Regions from separate parts of the Sphingomonas sp. BK481 genome, predicted to be linked through region 1. Evidence: riboswitches for the same ligand, from Rfam matches in the RefSeq annotation. Region 1 holds a riboswitch; each other region holds the start of a gene.
The links. A riboswitch is a leader RNA that binds a small molecule or an ion and turns the genes downstream of it on or off. The one in region 1 is predicted to bind cobalamin.
Positions count from the first base shown of each region.

Region 1 (2,263 bases):
GCATGGACGACGCGCTCGGGCACGCGCTCCCGGTCGAAGCGTGCGAGCTTCTCGATCAGCGTCGTGTCCTCAAGCAGGACGGGGCCAAGATCGCCCGCCGCCTTCGAGTGGCGGTTCTCTCCGATCGGCGCACCATTGTCGCGGGTCATCTGAGGCGCGGCGGCACTGGCTGAATCACCCTTGGCTTCGACGGTGCCGGCAACCCCGGCCTGCGCCAGCGCGGGCTTGCCGGCGCTGGACGGTGCCGCCGCGGTCGTCATGCGCGTTTCCGCCTGCGTCTCGGCCGGCGCCACCGTCTGCGCGGCGACCGGCTGAATCATGGCACCCGCCGATGCCGCAGCCAGCAGCATCGCCGTCACGGCCTGACGGCTCTTCACGTTCTTCATCTCGATCCCTTAATCCTGCATGCCATCAGCGTGGCATCCCCGCACAGAGCGTGCGGCACCGCCGCCTCCTGATCGAGGACGCGCATCGCGCCAAACGGAGCTTCTGGATCACAGCAATCGAGCAGGACGATCGAGCCGCCATCGCCGTGCTCGCCGGACGATTGCCGAACGATCCTGACCGGGATAGACCGGCGCCGCTGACCTGTTCGATCCGAACAGGACGGCATGATCGCGTCGGTGCCCCGAAAGGGGCTTAATAGGGAACGCGGTGAGGGTGGTTTGCCACCTGAAGCCGAGGCTGTCCCTGCAACTGTAAGCGGCGAGCGCGATGCATTTCGCTTCTTCCTGCAAAGGAAGGAGCAGCCACTGGGCCAGACGTTTCGTCATGAGGGCCTGGGAAGGCCGTGCATCGTGTGATGACCCGTGAGCCAGGAGACCTGCCGGCGTCTGGTCGCTCTTGCCTGGCCCAGGGGGTGGCCGCGGCACGGTACTCCGTCGAGCGACGACGTGTGCGGTGGGGACCGCACGGGCATGCGTGCCGGTCGCAATCGCGTCCGGCTGGCGCGGATGTCGGCCGTTCGCGGGAGGTCCCTGCCGGGTTCGCCAGACGCCCGGGGGATTACCGTAATGCCGTTCCTATTGTCTCGCCTCGCGCTCGCGGGGGCTATCCTGTCGCCTGTCTTCGCAGCACAAGTCCACGCCCAGTCCGTGCCGGATCCCGATACCAAGGACATCCTGATCGTCGGACAGCATGCCCAGGACACGCTAACCACGCCGAATGCGACCGGCAGCCGCCTGGGCCTCACGCCGCTCGAGACCCCCGCGACGCTCTCGGTCATCGACGGCGCCACGATCCGCGCGCGCGGCGACCTGTCCGTGATCGACGCGACGAGCCGCGCACCAGGCATCAGCAACGCCGGCAACCCCGGCAATGGCGGCACCGCACTCGCCGCGCGGGGCTTCAGCGGTCAGGGATCCGTGCTCCAGCTCATCGACGGCATCAGGCTGTTCCCGGCTGCCGGCACGATCACCTTTCCGACCGATCCGTGGATGGTCGAGCGGATCGACATCCTGAGCGGCCCGGCCTCGGTGCTCTACGGCCAGGGCGCACTGGGCGGCGCGGTGAATGTCGTGATGCGCAAACCCGATACGCAGCAGACGCACGTGGAGGGCGAGATCGGCTATGGCTCGCAGGACAGCTTCCATCTCGCGGCAGGCGCAGGGGGGCCGATCACCGAGCGCCTCTCTTACCGCATCGACGGCAGCTATCGCCGATCGGACGGCTATGTCGATCGCGGCCAGTCGCGCAGCCATGCCGTGTCGGGCACGCTGCGCTGGGCGCCGACCGACACGCTCGTCGTCACCGTGCGGAATGATTCTGGCGACCAGAAGCCGATGCGCTATTTCGGCACGCCGCTGATCGACGGACGGCTCGACGACCGCATCCGGGAACGCAACTACAACACCCGCGACGGCGTCATCCGGTACCGCGACAACCGCACCAGCCTGCAGGTCGACTGGACGCCAAGCAATGCGGTCACCGTCAACAACCAGGCCTATCGCCTCACCTCCAAACGCTCCTGGCTCAATCTCGAAACCTATTGCTGGATCGCCGCAGACGGGTTCTGCGCCAACGGCAGCGCCAATACCGGTACGCCCGGCCGCATCCTGCTCACCGACATGACCGGCATCGTCCACGACCAGACGCAGTGGGGCGATCAGGGGAGCGTGACGTTCAGGACGGACGTCGCCGATGGCGTCGGCAACGACCTTGTCATGGGCTTCGACGTCAACCTCATCAAACTGACCTATTCGCACAATTTCGAGTCTGACCCGCAGGTCTCGGAGGTCGATCCCTTCGCGTTCGATCCCGGTCT
Region 1 covers NZ_JACIAP010000008.1:18,015-20,277, reverse strand. Annotated here, with positions in the region: gene FHY04_RS15110 (catalase) at 1-386, opposite strand, end outside; cobalamin riboswitch at 605-846, shown strand; gene FHY04_RS15105 (TonB-dependent siderophore receptor) at 1,014-2,263, shown strand, end outside.

Region 2 (2,263 bases), on a different contig from region 1:
CGCGGCAGAAGGCGGCGCGCTCATCGGGATCGTCGGCCCCAATGGGGCGGGCAAATCGACGCTGGTCCAGGCGTTGCTCGGGCTGGTTCCCGCTACGGGGGCGATCCTGCTCGACGGCGTTCCGCTGGCGGAACGCTCGCGACGTGAGATTGCGCAGACGGTCGCGTATCTGCCGCAGGGTCAAAGTCTTCATTGGCCGCTGAGCGTCGAGCGTCTCGTCGCGTTGGGCCGGTTGCCCCATCTCGCACCGTTGTCGCGCATTTCTCAGCAGGATCGTGATGCGATTGCCCGTGCGATGGCGGCGGCGGACGTGACCACGCTTGCGGCGCGTGTCGCGACCGAGATTTCGGGGGGCGAGCGGGCTCGGGTCCTGCTGGCACGGGCGCTCGCGGTGGAGGCGCCGGCGCTGATCGTCGACGAGCCGCTCGCGTCGCTCGATCCCGCGCATCAGATCGCAGTCATGGAGATCCTGCGGGCGCAGGCCGCGCGCGGCGTCCTGGTGATCGCCGTACTGCATGATCTGGGGCTGGCCGCACGCTATTGCGATCGCATCCTCGTGCTAGACGCGGGCCGGCTCGTCGCCGACGGCGCGCCTTCGGCAGTGCTGACGCCGGCTCGACTGCGTGAGACCTATGGCGTTAGGGCGTGGTTCGGATCGATCGAGGGCGTACCGGTCGTGGTACCGCTGACGCGTGACAGCGCGCAGGGCGATTGACCCGGGCCGCTCGCCCGGCCTATCCCTCCGACCGCGACAGGTTCCCCGGCGACGGGGATGAAAAGGGAACGGGAGAACCCCGGCTGCCCCTGCAACTGTAAGCGGCGAGCCATCGTGCCATCATGCCATTGGGATCCCGGTCCCGAGAAGGCGGCGCGAAGGGCTGTGACCCGTGAGCCAGGAGACCTGCCTGTCGCAGTCGTCTTTCGTCCGGCCAGGGTGCGCCGAGCGGACGGGGGTAAACCCGCGCGACGACATAACCAGCCTGCGGCCTGTGCCGCGGGCGCGTATGTCATGGGGTTTCAATGCCGAATCTACTGGTTCCCGCCGAAGACGGTGCGGCCGTCGTCGCCTGCAGCACCTGCCGCGCGTCCACCGATGCGAAGGACGATGCCGAGGGCATGCGCGGCGGTGCGAGACTCGTCGCGGCGTTGCAGACGGTCCAGGCGAGTGATCCGCGCTATGCCGGGATTGCGGTCCAGGCGATGCCGTGCCTGTTCGCCTGTCAGGATTTCTGCACCATCCATGTCCGCGGGCCCGCGAAGATCGGCTATGTTCTGGGGCGCTTTACCCCGGATGAGGAGGCTGCGCGCGCGATCCTCGATTATGCCGTGCTGCATGCGGAGAGTGCGGAGGGGCAGGTGCCGTTTCGGCAGTGGCCTGCGGGGATCAAGGGGCATTTCATCACCCGGACGCCCCCCGCGGGCTATGTCGCGCAGTGACGCTGTTCCCCACGGTCGCAGCGTTCGACGCGGCGCTGGAGGCCCTTCCTGAGGCAGACGAAGCCGCGCGGGCTGCGGCATCGCTGCGGCAGGGGCAATTGACCAAGCCGCCAGGATCGCTCGGCCGACTTGAAGACCTCGCGGTCTTCATGGCGGGCTGGCAGGGGCGCGAGCGGCCGCGGTTCGAGCGTGCGCGAGCGGCGATTTTCGCCGGAAATCACGGCGTTGCGGTGCACGGGGTCAGCGCCTTCCCGATTTCCGTAACCGCACAGATGGTCGAGAATTTCCGCCACGCGGGCGCGGCGATCAATGCGCTGGCGGATGCCGTCGGGCTCGAACTCGTCATCGCTGACATCGATCTGGAAACCCCCACGGCGGATTTCACGACGGGGCCGGCGATGGACGAAGCCGCGTGTCTCGCCGCACTCAACATCGGTGCCGACGTCGTCGTGCCGGGACTCGACATACTCGTCGTGGGTGAGATGGGGATCGGGAATTCTACGTCGGCCGCAGCACTGTGTCTGCGTAGTTACGGCGGAACCGCCGCGGACTGGGTTGGGCCGGGGACGGGGGTTGATGTGGCGGGAATCGCGCGGAAAATTGCGGTCGTCGAGGCGGGGATTGTGCGTCATGCTGATTCCCCGCGTACGCCTTTCGAGACATTGCGGCGGGTGGGGGGGCGTGAAATCGTCGCGATCGCTGGCGCGGTGGTGGCGGCGCGGCTGGCCGGGGTGCCGGTGGTGCTCGACGGATATATTTCGTCGGCGGCGATCGCACCGATCGCGGCGGCGTATCCTGGCATTACAGCGCACTGCATTGCCGGGCA
Region 2 covers NZ_JACIAP010000002.1:181,590-183,852, reverse strand. Annotated here, with positions in the region: gene FHY04_RS04775 (ABC transporter ATP-binding protein) at 1-715, shown strand, start outside; cobalamin riboswitch at 737-924, shown strand; gene FHY04_RS04770 (DUF1636 domain-containing protein) at 1,021-1,437, shown strand; gene cobT (nicotinate-nucleotide--dimethylbenzimidazole phosphoribosyltransferase) at 1,434-2,263, shown strand, end outside.
Region 2: linked by a shared signal. The riboswitch ahead of FHY04_RS04770 (DUF1636 domain-containing protein) and the one ahead of FHY04_RS15105 (TonB-dependent siderophore receptor) in region 1 are both predicted to bind cobalamin.

Region 3 (2,263 bases), on a different contig from region 1:
GAGCTTCGACGCCAGCAGCGCGAGCGTCTCGATCCCGCCGATCGCGATCGCGACGATCGCCGAGATCAGCGTGATCGTGATGTTGTAATAGAGCTTGCGGATCGGCTTCACGAACGCCCATTCATACGCGCCGAGCATCACCACCCCGTCGGCACTGTCGACTAGTGCCATGCCCGTCGCGAACAGCACCGGCAGCACCAGCACCGTGCCGATCGACAGCCCGTCCGCCGCCTGGCTTGCAGACAGGCCGAGGATCGCGACTTCGGTCGCGGTGTCGAACCCCAGCCCGAACAGGAACCCGAGCGGCGCCATGTGCCAGCTGCGCGTGACCAGCCGGAACATCGGCCGGAACAGCCGCGCGAGCAGCCCGCGATTGCCGAGCAGCAGGTCGAGATCCTCCTCGACATAGCGCCCCCCGCCGCGGACATGGCCGAAGGTCCGCCACACCGATCGCAGGATGATCAGGTTCATCGCCGCGATCGTGAACAGGAACAGCGCGGAGATCAGTGTCGCGATCACCCCGCCCGCCTGCTTGAACGCCTCGAACTGCGCCAGCGCACTCGCGGTCAGCGCGATCGCGACCGCGGCGATCAGGACGATCCCCGAATGGCCGACCGCGAACCAGAAGCCGACCCCGATCGGCCGCTGCCCGTCCTGCATCAGCTTGCGCGTCACATTGTCGATCGCCGCGATATGATCCGCATCGACCGCGTGGCGCAGCCCCAGCCCCCAGGCGAGCATCGCGGTACCCAGCATCAGCGGTTGCGCCTGGAACAGCGCGAACGCCCATCCCCAGGCGGCGATGTTGGCCGCAACCAGCATCGCGAACATCCAGCCGATCCGGTGTCGCGTCGAACGACCGGCGGTCCGCCCGGTCATAATCTTGGTCATTGGTACATCCCCGGCGTCCGACGAGGACGGGGGCCTGCCGCGAACGACCGGGACGCGCGCCGACCGGACGCCCTGAGCGGCCGGCATGCGTCGCCGATGCGGCCCCCGCCGCATGGTCGTCGCTCAGACGGCGTTCACCGTGCCTCGGCCACCCCCTGGGCCGGGACAAGAGCGACCAGACGCCGGCAGGTCTCCTGGCTCGCGGGTCAAGGCTCGACGCACACCTTCCCAGGCCATCGGCCCAGTGGCTGCCCCCGTTGCAGGGGGCGCGTGCGTGTCGCTCGCCGCTTACAGTTGCAGGGACAGCTGCGGTCTTGGGGCAAACCCCGCACCGCATTCCCATTCAAGCCCCGAGGGGCACCGACGCGATCTGTGCGGATCCGGCTTGCGTCGGACCTGCGCCACAGGGCTAGCGCGTTTTGCCCGCGCTGACGACAGGATTTGCGTGCGGCGCAACGCAGGGCATGTCGTCCCATTTCACCGCAACGTCTGCCGTACCTCGTACGTTGATCGCGTAACCGACCGGTGTCCTGCCGGTCGCGGCGTTGCCCGCTTTCCGCCCCGCGGCTTTCGTGCGAGCAGCGCAGACCTTCATCGCCCCGCTGAACGGAGCCCGCATGCGCCCTCTCGTCCCCGTCGCCGAAGCCCAGTCCCGCCTCTTCGCCATGGCCTCGCGCGTGCCGGCCGAAACCGTGCCGCTGCGCTCGGCGATGGGTCGATGGGCGGCGGAGGACATTCTCGCCCGCCGCACCCAGCCCGCGACCGACCTCTCGGCGATGGACGGCTATGCGATCCGCTACGCCGATCTGCCCGGGCCGTGGACGGTCATCGGCGAGAGCGCGGCCGGCCGCCCCTTCACCGGTTTAGTCGACGCGGGACAGGCGACGCGCATCTTCACCGGCGCGGCGATGCCGGCAGGCGCCGACACGGTGCTCGTCCAGGAGGAAGCCGCGCGCGACGGCGACCGGCTGATGCTCGACGGCGAAGGCCCCGCCTTCGAGGGACGCAACACGCGCCGCAAGGGGCTCGACTTCGCGACCGGCACCCGGCTGATCGCGGCCGGCGACCGGCTGACGCCCGCGCGCATCGCGGTCGCTGCGACCGGCGGACACGGCACGCTGTCGGTCGGCCGCCGGCTGCGCGTCGCGGTCGCCGCGACGGGGGACGAGCTCGTTCCGCCCGGCTCGACCAGCGACCCCGTCCCGCTACCGGAATCAAACGGCATCATGCTCGCCGCGATGCTCGCCGACCTGCCCGTCGACATTATCGATCTCGGAATTCTCCCCGACCGGCTCGACACGCTGCGTGACGCCTTTGCCGGGGTCGATGCCGATCTGCTCGTGACCACGGGGGGGGCGTCGGTCGGCGATCA
Region 3 covers NZ_JACIAP010000004.1:222,206-224,468, forward strand. Annotated here, with positions in the region: gene FHY04_RS10130 (HoxN/HupN/NixA family nickel/cobalt transporter) at 1-831, opposite strand, end outside; cobalamin riboswitch at 1,058-1,271, opposite strand; gene glp (gephyrin-like molybdotransferase Glp) at 1,509-2,263, shown strand, end outside.
Region 3: linked by a shared signal. The riboswitch ahead of FHY04_RS10130 (HoxN/HupN/NixA family nickel/cobalt transporter) and the one ahead of FHY04_RS15105 (TonB-dependent siderophore receptor) in region 1 are both predicted to bind cobalamin.